One region of the Roseovarius sp. SK2 genome, then DNA from elsewhere that is predicted to be linked to it. Evidence: riboswitches for the same ligand, from Rfam matches in the RefSeq annotation. Region 1 holds a riboswitch; the other holds the start of a gene.
The links. Region 1 has a riboswitch for thiamine pyrophosphate ahead of thiD (bifunctional hydroxymethylpyrimidine kinase/phosphomethylpyrimidine kinase). Riboswitches for the same ligand answer to the same signal wherever they lie in the genome.
Positions count from the first base shown of each region.

Region 2: another riboswitch for thiamine pyrophosphate. It lies ahead of thiB (thiamine ABC transporter substrate binding subunit); the one in region 1 lies ahead of thiD (bifunctional hydroxymethylpyrimidine kinase/phosphomethylpyrimidine kinase).

Region 1 covers NZ_JARAMK010000003.1:263,090-270,219, reverse strand. The annotation lists gene pncB (nicotinate phosphoribosyltransferase) at 1-634, opposite strand, end outside; gene PVV74_RS08295 (aminotransferase-like domain-containing protein) at 680-1,879, opposite strand; gene PVV74_RS08290 (WD40/YVTN/BNR-like repeat-containing protein) at 1,961-3,124, opposite strand; gene thiD (bifunctional hydroxymethylpyrimidine kinase/phosphomethylpyrimidine kinase) at 3,282-4,106, opposite strand; TPP riboswitch at 4,143-4,231, opposite strand; gene smpB (SsrA-binding protein SmpB) at 4,474-4,950, shown strand; gene PVV74_RS08275 (hypothetical protein) at 5,047-5,337, shown strand; gene sseA (3-mercaptopyruvate sulfurtransferase) at 5,419-6,276, shown strand; gene PVV74_RS08265 (amino acid aminotransferase) at 6,276-7,130, shown strand, end outside.
Region 2 covers NZ_JARAMK010000007.1:141,732-148,861, forward strand. The annotation lists gene PVV74_RS14385 (invasion associated locus B family protein) at 1-468, opposite strand, end outside; gene PVV74_RS14390 (asparaginase) at 672-1,670, shown strand; gene PVV74_RS14395 (calcium-binding protein) at 1,929-2,162, shown strand; gene PVV74_RS14400 (thiamine ABC transporter ATP-binding protein) at 2,347-3,042, opposite strand; gene PVV74_RS14405 (thiamine/thiamine pyrophosphate ABC transporter permease ThiP) at 3,029-4,585, opposite strand; gene thiB (thiamine ABC transporter substrate binding subunit) at 4,561-5,553, opposite strand; TPP riboswitch at 5,585-5,696, opposite strand; gene serB (phosphoserine phosphatase SerB) at 5,976-6,848, opposite strand.

The sequences.
Region 1 (7,130 bases):
CGGTCATCGCCTGCACGCACCAATCCTGCCATAGGAAAGAATGCCGCCGCCGCGTGCCGAAATCGGCGATACGCAGGCCGGGCGTGTCGCGCAGCACTTCGGTCTTTTCCCACAGGCGGGTCATGGCGCGGGCGTAAAGCACCTGAAGCTCGAACCGGGCCATGTCGTGCAGCACCGCGCGCGACCGCAGTTCCATCAGCACCGCCAGCGCCGGGATTTCCCACAGCATGACCTGCGGCCAGGTACCCTCGAACGTAAGTTCGTACTGCCCATCGCGTTTTTCCAGGTGATAGGGCGGCAGACGCAGCTTCTCGAACCAGTCCATGAATTCGGGCGTGAACATCTGCCGCTTGCCATAGAACGTGTTGCCGCGCATCCACGTCGACTCCCCCCGCGACAGCGACAGCGAGCGGATGTGGTCCAGTTGCTCGCGCAGCTCGCCCTCGTCCACCAGTTCAGCCAGCCGGATATCCTTGCTGCGGTTGATCAACGAGAAGGTAACGGAGGTGTGCGGACGGTTGCGGAACACCGACTGGCACATCAGCAGCTTGTAGAAATCGGTGTCGATCAGCGAACGGACGATCGGATCGATCTTCCATTTATGGTTCCAGACACGGGTTGCAATGTCGACCATGGCGGCCTCCGGGTAGTCAATTTGCCGCCCGTTAGAGCAAAAGGGTCAGGTTTCCGCAAGCGCGGCGCGGGTCGCCGTGGCCAGCCGCTCGATCCCGGTCACCAGCTTGTCCTCGGTATTGTAGGTAAAGTTGATGCGGATCGAACTGTGGTCACGTCCTTCGGGATCGAACACCGACGAGGGCGAGATGCACACCCCATGGTCCAGCCCCATCTCCATCAGCCGGTTGGTATCCAGCGCGGGGTCTTTCGCCGTGGCCCACACGAACATGCCCCCCGTGGGCTGTTCCCACGTGAACAGCTCGGGCAGGTGTTCGTCCATCGCAGCACACAGCGCATCACGCCGCTTGCGGTAAAGGTCGAGGATATTGGGCAGCATGTCATCGGCCAGCCCGGTGGCGAAGGCGTCATGGGTGATCTGCTGGCACAGGCCGCTTGTGCACATGTCGGCGCTCTGTTTGGCGGCCTTCAGCACCTCGATCATCTCGGGCGCCGCGATGATCCAGCCGATCCGCAGCCCCGGCGCCAGCTCCTTGGATACCGTGCCAAGATAAATCACCGGCCCGTCATAAGGCGCCCCGGCCCGCTCGGCAGACAGCGTCAGCATCCGCGGCATCGGCGCGTCGTCATAATAAAGCGTGCCGTAAGGGTCGTCCTCGATCAGCCAGGTGCCGGTCTCGTGCGCGGCATCCACCAGCCGCCGGCGCGTCGCCGCATTCACCAGCTTGCCCGTAGGGTTCGAGAAATTCGGCACGGTATAGGCAAACTGCGCACCGGTCATGGCCGCCACCGGGTCAAGGTCATTCGCCTCCAGCCGCATCGGGCGATAGACCGGCTGGCGCGGCCGCCAGTTGTCCAGCGCCCCGAGGTAGGCGGGCGTCTGCGAGGCGACGGTGCTGCCCTCCTCCAGCAACACCGTACCCAGCAGGTTCAGGGCCTGCGCCCCGCCCGCGGTGATCAGCACGTTGTCGCGCGTCAGCGTCAGGTCCCCTTCCGAATACCGCGCCGCAATCAGGTCGCGCAGCTTGGGCAGTCCCGCGACCGGGGCATAGGCCAGCGTTTCGTCCGCATGATCGGCCACGGCGGACGTCGCCAGCTTCGTCATGTCCTCGACCGGCCAGATCTCGGTGCCCGGCAGACCACCGCCAAGGTTGACCAGCCCCGGGATGCGCCCGGCGGCCAGGAAAGTGGCGGTCACGTCGTTGGTGTCGTCAAGCCATTTGGCAAAGGCGGGGCGCTGGGGCATCGGCTGTCTCCCGAAGTCGTGCAAGGGGTCGGGGCGTGCATAAAGGAAAATGAACGTCTGTTCAATTCCCGTCCTGCGCGCTCAGTCGGCAGGCGCAAACGCCTCGACCGACAGGATGGTGGGCATGTGCCGCGCAATCTCGCGCCAGCTGTCGCCCTCGTCAAGGCTGGCAAAGACAGACCCCGAATTGGTCCCGAAATACAGCCCCGGGGCATCCAGCGTGTCCCCCGCCATGGCCTGCCGCAGCACGGTGAAGAAACAGTTCTCCTGCGGCAACCCCTCGCGCAGCGCCGCCCACGTCTCGCCCCCGTCGCGCGACCGCCAGACCGCGCAGGCCGCATCGGGCGGATACCGTCCCGCCATGTCGCCATTCAGCGGCAGCGTCCAGATCGTGCGCGGGTCGCGCGGATGCACCCGGATCGGAAAGCCGAAGGTCGAGGGCAGGCCCGGCGTGATATCGTCCCACGACCGCCCGCCATCAGACGACCGCCAGACGCCGTGATGGTTCTGCTGATAGAGCAGGTCCGCATCGCCCGGCGCGCGCATGATGTTATGCACGCAATGCCCGGTCTCTCCGCCGCTCGGGGCGGCGGGATGGTCATGCGCGCCGCAGGCCTCGGCATTGGACAGCCGGTTGCGCCGCTCCCAACTCGCCCCGCCATCCTCGCTGGCAAAGACCCCGGCGGCGGAAATCCCGATCCACTGCTTTTGAGGCGCGCCGGGGTCGAACACGATCGTGTGCAGGACAAGCCCCGCGGCCCCGGGGTTCCAGTCCTTCGCCGATGGATGCTCGGTCAGTGCATCGACCCGGCACCATGTCCGACCGTGATCCGCGCTCTTCAGCAGGGTCGCGGGCTTCGTCCCGGCATAGAGCACCCCGTGCGCGAACCCCAGCGACCAGACCTGTTCAAAGGCGTCATCGAACGGCAGCGGCGCGTCGGTCCAGCCGATCATCTCGGCAAAGCCCGGATCGTTCGCCGCCCAGTCGTCCATCTGCCCCCGCGTCAGACGCTCCAGCGTCCAGGACCGGCCCCGATCCTCGGACCGCCACACGCCCGCCCCGTAAAACGCACCGCCACCCCCGGCCCAGATCGTGCCGGTGTCGGCATCGCCCGCCATGTGGTTGATGCACCAGCCGTCGCAATGCGGGCCGGTGACGTCCCAACTGTCGCGGCCCGCGTCTGCGGACAGGATAAAGGCACCCTTTGTGGTGCCGACAAGAAGGCTGACACTGGGGGAAGACATGGCACGGGGCTCCGCTTGGTTTGGCAGAGCCTACCACGTCCCGCCGCGATTCCCGAGAGCGGGAACCGGCCGATCCCGATCCGTCAAAGACGGTCTTGTTCCCATCGGGCAAGAGGCCCCGGATCAGGTCCGGGGCAGGAAGCGGCCGATACGAAGGTCACGCCCATAACCCGGCGAAATGATGCGTCGGTCCATGCCCGGACCCGACATCCAGCGCCCCGGCCCCGGCAATCGCCCGCGCGACATAGGCCTTGGCCTCGGCCACCGCCTCGGGCAGAGGTTCTGCCCTCCCGATCCGGGCCGCCAGCGCAGCCGACAGGGTGCATCCCGTACCGTGGGTGTTCCGCGTCGCCACCCGCGCGCCCTCGAACCAATGCACACCGTCCGCATCGGCCAACACGTCCGGGCTGTCCTCGCCCACCAGGTGCCCACCCTTCAGCAGCACCGCGCCACAGCCCAGCGCCCGCAGCGCCTGCACCTGTTCTGCCATCGCTTCCCGCGTCGCCGCCTCGGCGCAGCCCAGCAACGCCGCCGCCTCCGGCAGGTTCGGCGTGATCACCGCCGCCTTCGGCACCAGCGCCTCGCGCAGCGCCACCACCGCGTCCTCGGCCAGGAGCGATGCGCCTCCCTTCGCCACCATCACCGGGTCCAGCACCACCGGCACGTCCGGCAAGGCGTCCGCCACCGCCCGGGCGATCTCTGCCGTGGCGATCATCCCGATCTTCACCGCGTCGATCCGCACGTCCTCGGCTACCACCCGGATCTGGTCGGCCACGAAGTCCGGCGGCACCAGATGCACGCCCTGCACGCCTTGGGTGTTCTGCGCCGTCAACGCCGTCAGCGCGGCCATGCCATAGGCCCCGTTCGCCGAGATCGCCTTGAGATCGGCCTGCACGCCCGCACCGCCCGACGGGTCCGAGCCCGCGACCGACAGGATGTTGGCGATCCGGCCCTTGGCTGTGTTCCTTGTGTCGGGGGTCATCCGGCTCCTTTCGCGGCGTCGAAAGGCTGGGTCCGACCGGCTCCGGTCGCGCCTTCCTCCGCCAGCATGATCTGGGTCAGGTTCAAAGGGTGCATCTCAGCCCGAAGGCGCCCCTGGCTTGTGCCGAACGATAGGCGCAGTGGCCCGCCTGTCAACCGCAACCGCGCCGGCGCAACGCACGCTCCGTTGATCCGGCCACCTGCAAAAAACCGCACCGTCGCAATACCACTTGAATACCGACGTGATACCGACGTTCGGATTCGCCTTCTCGGGTCCCGTTAACCTTTCGATTCGCTTCAGGGGGTTGGAAGCCTTCGCCACAGGGGCTATCTTGCTCTCTTGCACCGCCCGGAAGGCAGAACTCGACATGGTCAAGCCCAAGATCAATCCAAACTACAAGGTCGTCGCCGAGAACCGCAAGGCGCGGCACGACTATGCCATCGAGGACGATCTGGAATGCGGCATGGTGCTCGCAGGATCCGAGGTCAAATCCCTGCGCCAGAAGACCTCCAACATCGCTGAAAGCTATGCCGCGGTCGAGGATGGCGAGCTGTGGCTGGTCAACAGCTACATCGCCCCCTACGAACAGGCCGTGCCTTTCGGTCACGAGGACCGTCGCCGCCGCAAACTCTTGGTTTCGCGCAAGGAAATGGCGCGTTTGTGGAACGAGACCCAGCGCAAGGGCATGACCCTCGTGCCGTTGGTGATGTACTTCAACGACCGCGGCATCGCCAAGATCAAGATCGGCATCGCCAAGGGCAAGAAGAACACCGACAAGCGCCAGACCGAGGCCAAGCGCGACTGGAACCGCCAGAAGCAGCGGCTTTTGCGCCACGGTATGTAAGCGCGTCGGATTGCACCCTCTGCGGGTGCTGCGGCTTTTGCTATCCTCCCCCAGTTCCAAACGCGACACGCGGGATAGCACGGGGAACCGGGAAGCATGGACTTACTGATCAGCCTCATTGCCGGCGCCATCGGCGGCAACATTGCCGGCGGCCTTTCTCCCCGCCTGAACCTGGGCGTTCTGATCAATTCTGGTGCCGGTGTTCTCGGCGGAGCCCTGGGCGGCCATGCCCTTGGCTTGCTGGGCTTTGGCGGCCTTGCGCAGACCGCGCCCGACAGCGCGACGCTCGACCCCACGGCACTGACGACGCAACTGGCCGCGGGCGGTCTGGGCGGCGGCGCCTGCCTTCTGGCAGCTGGTCTGCTGCGCAATCTGCTGGGCCGCTAAAACGGGAAACAGCACACCCCGTCCGCTTGCACTGTCCGGCGTCCCGCGCTACGTCATTGGCAACGGTTTCAGGGGGCTGTCATGGCAAACGACGATCCGAAAACACTGGTATCCACCGATTGGCTGGCGGCGCATCTCAATGATCCTGACCTGCGAGTCCTTGACGCCACCTACTTCCTGCCGGGCATCGACCGCGATGCAAAGGCGGAATACGATCAGGCGCACATCCCCGGCGCCCGGTTCTTCGATATCGACGATATTTCCGACCATCGTTCCGACCTGCCGCACATGGCGCCTCCAGTGGAAAAGTTCATGTCGCGCATGCGCCAGATGGGCGTGGGCGACGGTCACCAGGTGGTGGTCTACGACACCCATGGCCTCTTCTCGGCGGCCCGCGTGTGGTGGCTATTCCGCCTGATGGGACAATACGACGTGGCCGTCCTGGATGGTGGCCTGCCCAAGTGGCTGGCCGAGGGCCGCCCGACCGAGGACCTGCCCCCGATGATCCGGGACCGGCACATGACCGTCCGGCGCGAAGCGCACCGGGTCAAGGATGTCACACAGGTCGCTTCCGCCTCCAAGCTGGGCGACTACACCATCCTCGACGCCCGTGCGCCCGGCCGGTTCCGGGGTGACGAGCCTGAGCCGCGCGAAGGGCTGCGGGCCGGGCACATCCCCAACTCCCGCAACGTCCCCTACAGCACTTTGCTCAACGACGACGGCACGATGAAATCCCCCGACGACCTGCGCACCATCTTCGATGCCGCCGGCGCGGATCTCACGAAACCCGTCATCACAAGCTGCGGCTCCGGCGTGACCGCCGCGGTGATCAATCTTGCGCTGGAACGGATCGGCAAGACCGACCACGCGCTCTACGACGGATCATGGACCGAATGGGGCGCCTTTCCTACCGTCTCCGTCGCAACCGGAGAAGCCTGATGTTTGAACACCTAAAAGAGCAACCTGCCGACAAGATCCTAGCCCTCATGCAGGCCTACAAGGACGATCCGCGCGACACCAAGATCGACCTCGGCGTCGGTGTCTACAAGGATGCCGAAGGCCGCACGCCGATCATGCGCGCCGTCAAGGCCGCCGAGAAGGAATGGTGGAAAGAGGAAGAGACCAAGGCCTATGTCGGCCTCGCGGGCGACCCGGCCTTTTCCGATGCGATGATCAAGCTGATCCTCGACGATGCCGCCCCGCGCGACGCGGTGGCGGCGGTGGCCACGCCCGGCGGCACCGGCGCGGTGAGGCAGGCGTTCGACCTGGTGAAAATGGCCAACCCGGATGCGCGCGTCTTCGTGTCGGACCCGACCTGGCCAAACCACCTCAGCATCCTGAAACACATGGGGATCGAACACGTCCCCTACCGCTATTTCGACAATGAAACCGGCGGCGTCGATTTCGACGGCATGATGCAGGATCTGGATGGGGTTCAGGCAGGCGACGTGATCCTGCTGCACGGCTGCTGCCACAACCCGACCGGCGCCAACCTGACGATGCAGCAATGGGGCGAAGTGACCGATCTCGCGAACGCCAAGGGCGCTATCCCGATGATCGACATCGCCTACCAAGGCTTCGGCGACGGCCTCGATGCTGATGCGGCCGGCACGCGCCACGTTGTGTCCTCCTGCCCCGAAGTCCTGATCGCAGCAAGCTGCTCCAAGAACTTCGGGATTTATCGCGAGCGGACAGGTCTTCTGATGGCCGTCTGCCAGGACAGCGCCCGCCGCCCGACAACGCAGGCGAACCTGGCCTATCTCAACCGCCAGAACTATTCCTTCCCGCCCGAC
Region 2 (7,130 bases), on a different contig from region 1:
GTCCTTGGTGACCGTCCCGCGCGAGGAGCGGGCGGTCAGGACAGCATCGGCGCCACGTTTCATCGCCGCGATGATCTTGGCGTCGTCCGACGCGCTGGCGGGCCAGGCCCATTCGCCTTCGGTGAACATCTCGAACTCGGACCCGCCGATATTGATGTTCACTGTCGAGCCGCCCGCAAAGGGGTAGCCGCCGGTAAAGGTGATCTGGCCATTCACGCCGGCATCGGGCCGGAAGAACGTCATCATCAGAATGTCGCCACGGCGAACGGCGACAACACGCCCATCCTTCGTATTGACCGTTTCGGTTGGCGAACTGACGGCCCAGCATTCTTTCGGATCGGAATCCTCGAACACGCTCCACGCGGTTTTCGCGGCGACCTGATTGGTGCTTTCGTCTTGTGCGCTTGCGCCCGACGCGACCATGGCCATAAGGGCCCCGGCGATGCCGAATGCTTTCAGTGATCCCATTTGTCCAGCCTCCAAGCTGTCCTTAACCTCAATTGTCCTTAGGCCGCCCCATCCCCTGACGGAATTTTCTGCACGTGCAGCCATTTCTTTCTCGACATTGCAATACTAGCCTGAAACACGCGAGACATGAAAGGTGCAATTGGCGAATTTTCGCCGCAGGAATGACGCGCCGAGACGACCTGCCTGACGACCGGAGGCCCCAAGTGACCAATGCTGTTCCCCTGACCGAAATCTGGCGCGGAGACATCGTGGAAAGCCTGCATCTGGGCCATGCCGTGATCTGTAACGGGCAGGGCGAGGTGATCGAGGCGTGGGGGGACCCGGATGCGGTGATCTATCCGCGCAGCTCGGCCAAGATGATCCAGGCGATGCCGCTGGTGGACAGTGGCGCGGCGGATGCGTTTGGCCTTACCCAGCAGCAGCTGGCGCTGGCCTGTGCGTCACACCAGGCCGCGGCGGTGCATACGGAGGCGGTGAACGAGTGGATTCACGGGCTGGGCCTGAGCGACGACGACTTCCGCTGCGGGCCGCAGATGCCGCAGGACCGGGAGGCGTTCAACCACCTGATCAAGACCGACGGATCGCCCTGCCAGGTGCACAACAACTGTTCGGGCAAACACGCCGGTTTCATGACCCTGTCAAAGCATCTGAACGGCGGGCCTGACTATGTCGACCCCGACCACCCGGTGCAGCGGGCCTGTTTCGAGGCGTTCGAAGAACTGACCGGAGAGCGCAGCCCGGGCTTTGCCCCCGATGGCTGCAACGCGCCGAATTCGATCACCACGATGCGGGGAATCGGCCGGGCGATGGGCTGGTTCGCCAACGCCACGACAGGCGGCGGTGCGCGGCAGGATGCGGCGGTGCGGCTGCGCGAGGCGATGATTGCCAACCCGCTGCTTGTGGCGGGCGAGAAGCGCGCCTGTACCGAGCTGATGAAGGCCTGCCACGAGCCCGTGGCGCTGAAGACCGGGGCCGAGGGCTTTTTCGTGGCGATTGCGCCCACGAAGAAGCTGGGGATCGCGTTGAAGGCCGCTGATGGCAGCACGCGGGCGGCCAATTGCACGATCGCCGCCCTGCTGGTGCGGATCGGGGTACTGGAGGCCGAGCATCCGGCGACCCTGAAATTCATGAACGCGCCGATCCTCAACCGTCGCAAGGTCCGGACGGGAATCGTGAAGCCGGTGGACGGGCTGCTGGTCTGAGTCTTCAAGGTACCGCTGCGCTTTTGACGACATCCTGCCGATTGCCGCATCTGCGATGCGCTGCTTTCCGCGCCGTGGCGTGACCCTGCCTATTGCCGGCAGCACAGTGCCGAGAAAACCCGGCGCTTTGGGCCTGTTTTCGCGCGATCACCGCCTGTCGGATAACGGATCTTCCGGGGATGGAATGGTGCGCCCATGTTGAGGGTCCGCGGGCAGCAACGCCCCGGACAACCTAAACCCAGAAAAGGGAAACCAAAGATGACCAAGACACTTTCTGCAGCGACGTTCGCGCTTGCCCTGACCGTTCCGGCGATGGCCTTCGCCCTGGATGCGGATACCGACGGCGACGGCATGGTCTCGATGGAAGAATTCCAGGCCGCGATGCCCGAAGCACCGGCCGGCACGTTCGAGCAGCTGGATTCGGACGCCGATGGCATGCTGAGCGAAGACGAGATCGCCGCTGGGCAAGAGGCGGGCATCCTCCCGGCATAAGCCGCCACTCGGCCGGGGCGTGCGCGTTTTTCCCATCCTGAGCGCACGCCCCATTTGATACCCCGGAACCTTTTAAAAATCCCGGGGCGCGGCACGGGCCGCCAGGCGGGCACATTCCCCAGATGATCGTATCTGTGCCCGACCTCTCTGAGGCCCGCGCCGCTTTTTCCTTTGAATTGAAGGCTCAGGAGCCGAGATAGTCGCGCAGGACCGGCGGCGGATCGTCGAGAAGATCGGCGGTCGGTTGCAGTGCATGTGCGGTGCCGTTGGCGACGAGGATGGCTTGCGTCGTGATGCGGCGGGCGTCCTCTGGTGCGTGGGAAATCATCAGGAGGGTCGCGCCGGTTTCTCCCGCGATCTCGGCCATGAGGTCGAGCATTTCCATCCGCAGGGCGGGCCCGAGCGCGGCGAAGGGTTCATCCAGCAATAACAGCGGCTTGTCCTGAAGCATGACGCGGGCAAGGGCGGCACGGCTGCGCTGGCCACCGGACAGCTCGCCGGGTTTGCGGGTGTCCATGCCGGCAAGGCCGACACGCTCCAGCGCCGCGGTGACGCGGGTCTTGTCGCCCTGCGACAGGCGCAGGTTGGGCGACAGGCCAAGGCCCACGTTCTGCGCGAGCGTCAGGTGGGGAAAGAGGTTGCCCTCTTGAAAGAGCATGGCGACGGGGCGGGCGCCCGGGGGGTGACCCGTGATGTCGGTGCCGTCCCACGTGATGCGGCCCTGCGTGACGGGCAGGAAGCCCGCGATCCCCTCGATCAACGTGGACTTGCCCGCGCCAGAGGGACCGATCACCGCGACGGTTGCGCTGTCTGGCACGGTGAGGTCGGAGGTCAGGGTGAAGCTGCCGTTGCGGATGGTGGCGGACTCAAGTTTCAGCATGACGATGCCCTCCGCGATCAAGCAGCCAGAAGACCCCGAAGGACAGGATCAACAGAAGGAAGGAAGCGGCGGCGGCGGCCTCCATCTGGTAGGAGCCCATCAGGCGGTAGATCTGTAACGGCAAGGTGGCCACGTCGGGGTCGGCAAAGAGCGTGATGACGCCGAGATCGCCCATCGAGAGGGCTGCGGCGAGACCGGCGGCAAAGCCGATCTGCGGGCGCAAGCGGGGCAGCAGGACATGGCGCAGGAAGGGCAGTCCGGCCATGCCGAGCGAGAGGCCAAGGCAGCCTTGGCGCGCCACGATATCGCGGGCGCGGGGAACAAGGATGCGCAGGGCGAAGGGCAGGACGGTGATGGCGTTGACGAGCGCCGTGACGGGTAGGGCGAAGGCCTGCGGATTAGCGTAGGGACGGATGGCGATGAATAGCCCCGTGCCGATTACCAGAGGCGAGGCGGCGAGGCCAAGGAGACCCGCGATTTCCACCATACGGCCGCGTTCGGTCGCGATGGCGGTGGTCATCGGCAGCGCCATGCAGAGCAGCAGGACGGTACTGAGCGCCGCGACCCAGAGCGAGGTGAGCGCGGCGGTCCAGACCTGGCCTGGCATGTCGGCGAAGCCGGGCAGGCCGGACAGAGCGATGGCCATGAGCGGCACGAGCAGGAAGACTGCCGCGACACCTATGAACAGCGCGTCAATGCACCGTGCGGTGGTCGTTTTTCCGTCGAACCGGCGCAAGCCGCGGTCGAGACCGGAGCCGAACCCTTCGCCGCGCGCCAGCCAGAGGGCGATGCCACCGGCGAAAACCGTCAGGCCAAGCTGCACGGCGGACAGGAGTGCGGCCCGCCCAAGATCGAAGTCAAACCTGAACGCCTGGTAAATGGCGAGTTCTATCGTGGTGGCCCGCGGCCCGCCGCCGAGGGTGAGCGCGACGGCAAAGCTGGTGAGACAGATGGCGAAGATCACGGTGAAGGCGCCGGGGACAAGGCGCAGGAGCATGGGCAGTTCGATCACCCGGAACATCGACCAGCCGTCGATGCCCAGGAGGGCGGCGAGACGGAAACGCTCGGCGGGAATTTCCTGCCAGCCCTGCAGGACAAGGCGGGTGGCCAAGGGCAGGTTGAAGAACACGTGGGCGAGGACGACGCCGTGCAACCCGTAGATCTGCACCGGGGGCAGGCCGAGCGTGCCCAGGGCCGCGCTGACCCAGCCGCCACGGCCGAAGACCTCGATCAGGCCCAGAACGGCGACGATCACCGGCAGGATGAACGGCGCGCCCAGAAGGGCGATCAGCAGGCTGCGGCCCCGGAACCGGCGGCGGGCGAGGGCGCGGGCGACGGGGATGGCCAGCAGCACGGAAAACAAGGCCGAGAGGGTGGCCTGTACCAGCGTGAAGCGCAGGGCGGCCCAGTCGGCGGCGTTGAAGCCGCGCCCGGTTTCGGCGCGCAGGGCGACGGCCAGCAGCGCCCCGAAGATGAGCGCCGCCACGAGGGCGGCGGCGCTCCATCCCGGTCTGGCGCTTAGCGGCTGAGCGCGTTCAGCCATTCATCGAGCGCGGCATCGCGGGTGGCGGCGGCTTCTTCGGCGCTGAGAAGCAGGGATTTCTCCGGTTGGATCAGGGTGTCGAATCCTTGGGGCAGGCCGTCCTCGAGCTCCTTGGCGGGGTACATCCAGTTGGTCGTCGGGATAACGGACTGGAAGTCCTGGGTCAGCATGAACGCGAGGAACTGGTCGGCCAGTTCGGGTTGGTCGGTGGAGGCCAGTTTTCCGGCCACTTCCACCTGCATGTAATGGCCCTCGTCGAAGGCGGCGGCGGTCTTGCTGTCGTCCTCTTCGGCGATCAGGTGGTATGCGGGCGATGTGGTGTAGGAGAGCACCATGTCGGCCTCGCCTTCGAGGAAGAGACCGTAGGCTTCGGTCCAGCCCTTGGTGACGGTGACGATGTTGTCCGAAAGCCCCTCCCAGATTTGCGGGGCCTCGTCGCCATAGGCGGTCTTGACCCACATCAGCAGACCGAGACCGGGGGTGGAAGAGCGCGGATCCTGGATGACGATGGAGGTGTCGCTGTCGGCCAGAGCCTTGAAATTGCTGGGCGCGTCCATGTCCTTGTCGTGGACGAAGGCGAAATAGCCCCAGTCGTAGGGCAGGAAAACCGGGTCGTCCCAGGTAATCGGCAGATCGAGGTCCGGGGACTGGCCGTGCTCGGCGAAAAGGCCGGTGTCCTTGGCCGCGGCGATCAGGTTTGTGTCGAGGCCGAGGACGATGTCGGCATCGGTATTCTGTCCCTCCAGCCGGACGCGGGCGAGAAGGGCCGCGCCGTCCTCGACGCCGACGAGGTTGAGGTCGCAGTTGCAGTTGGCCTCGAACGCCTCTTCGATCTGCGGGCCGGGGCCCCAGTCTGCGACGAAGCTGTCATAGGTATAGACGGTCAGTTCGGGCGTCCCGCTTGAGTCCTGCGCCATCGCGGACGTGGCGGTGAGCAGACATCCCGCAGTGAAAACAAGGCGTTTCATGGCATCCTCCCTTTCGGCAGGGGGCGGCGCGATGCGGGTGCATGACCTTCCCTCCGCCGGTGTCAGCCGGTTCAGGTTCAACGGGTTTGCTATGTGCATCTCAGTCGCCGTGTCTGGGCCGGTCGACACCCCGAGGTTTCAACAGGAACGTAGGGGCAAGCCGGGGAAGGGACAAGGTGAATTGGCGAATCGGAAGGTTAATGCTGCCGGAAGGCCCGAAATGACGTCGGTATCGCGTCGGTATTCGGGTGGTATGGCAACGGTGCCGGTGAAGTGGAGGGCCGGGTAAACGTGCCGCGCGGGGATGCGGCGGATGAGGAACAGGTCAGCGACTGGTGAGAGGCGGCGAGGTCCCGGGGCGAGCCCGGGACGGGGTGCGCCAGGTTTCGTCGCCGAGACGTGCGCGTGGGCTTTCGCCCACTCTACAGGATCTGGAAATCGTTGCGGTCGTAGCCTTGCAGGTAGAGCAGCGCGGTGAGGTCGCCGTGGTTGATGCGCAGATCGCATTCGGCGGCGACGGAGGGCTTGGCGTGGAGCGCGACGCCGCTGCCGGCGCGGGCGAGCATGCCGAGGTCGTTGGCCCCGTCGCCCACCGCCAGCACGTCGATGTCCGAGATGTTGAGGCGGGTGGTGATATCGGCGAGCGCCTGCACCTTGGCCTCGCGCCCGAGGATGGGGCGGGCGACGTCGCCGGTGAGCTTGCCGTTCTCGACAAGCAGCGTGTTGGCGCGGTTCTCGTCGAAGCCGAGAAGCGTGGCGATATGCGAGGTGAAGGCGGTGAAGCCGCCCGAGACGAGGGCGGTATAGGCCCCGTGGGCCTTCATCGTGGCCAGCAGGGTGGCGCCGCCGGGCATGAGGGTGATGCGGGTGTCGAGGACCTCTTCAATGACGTCTTCGGCGAGGTCTTTGAGCAGCGCGACGCGTTCCAGAAGGGCGCCTTCGAAGTCGAGCTCGCCGTTCATGGCGCGGGCGGTGATGTCTTTCACATGAGCGCCGACGCCGGCCTCGTCGGCCAGCTCGTCGATGCATTCCTGGCAGATCATGGTGCTGTCCATGTCGGCCAGAAGCATGCGCTTGCGGCGGTTTTCTGACGGTTGGACGACAAGGTCGGTGCGCAGGGTTTGCAGGTTGTCCCAGACCTCCCACTGGTTGTCGGGGAGCGCGGCCATGTCGAACTCCGCCGCCTCGTCGGGCGCGAGCCAGCGGGCGTCGAACCCGCCCCAGGCGTTGCGCAAGTTTTCGACCAGTGCCGGGTCGAGCGTGCCCGGAGGGGCGATGAGGGTTGTGGTGAACATGGGGCGTCTCCGCTTTGCGCTTGGGATGCGGCATAGCGCAGGTTGGTGCGGGGTTCTAGGTGGGGGCCGCGCGACTCCATCGCGATCTCTACTGCGTTGGTCGAGTGTCGTCAGCGTATGTCGACGGATTCGTTGGGCAGTGGACCGCTTGCGAAGTAACGCCCTAGTAAGCGGCCATATTGTTGTGTATCGCCATATACGTTGCCAACCCGCAGAGGATCAACGATAGCCCGATCACGGTCCATACAAGGATTCTCGACGACAAACTGGTCCCGGCGCGTT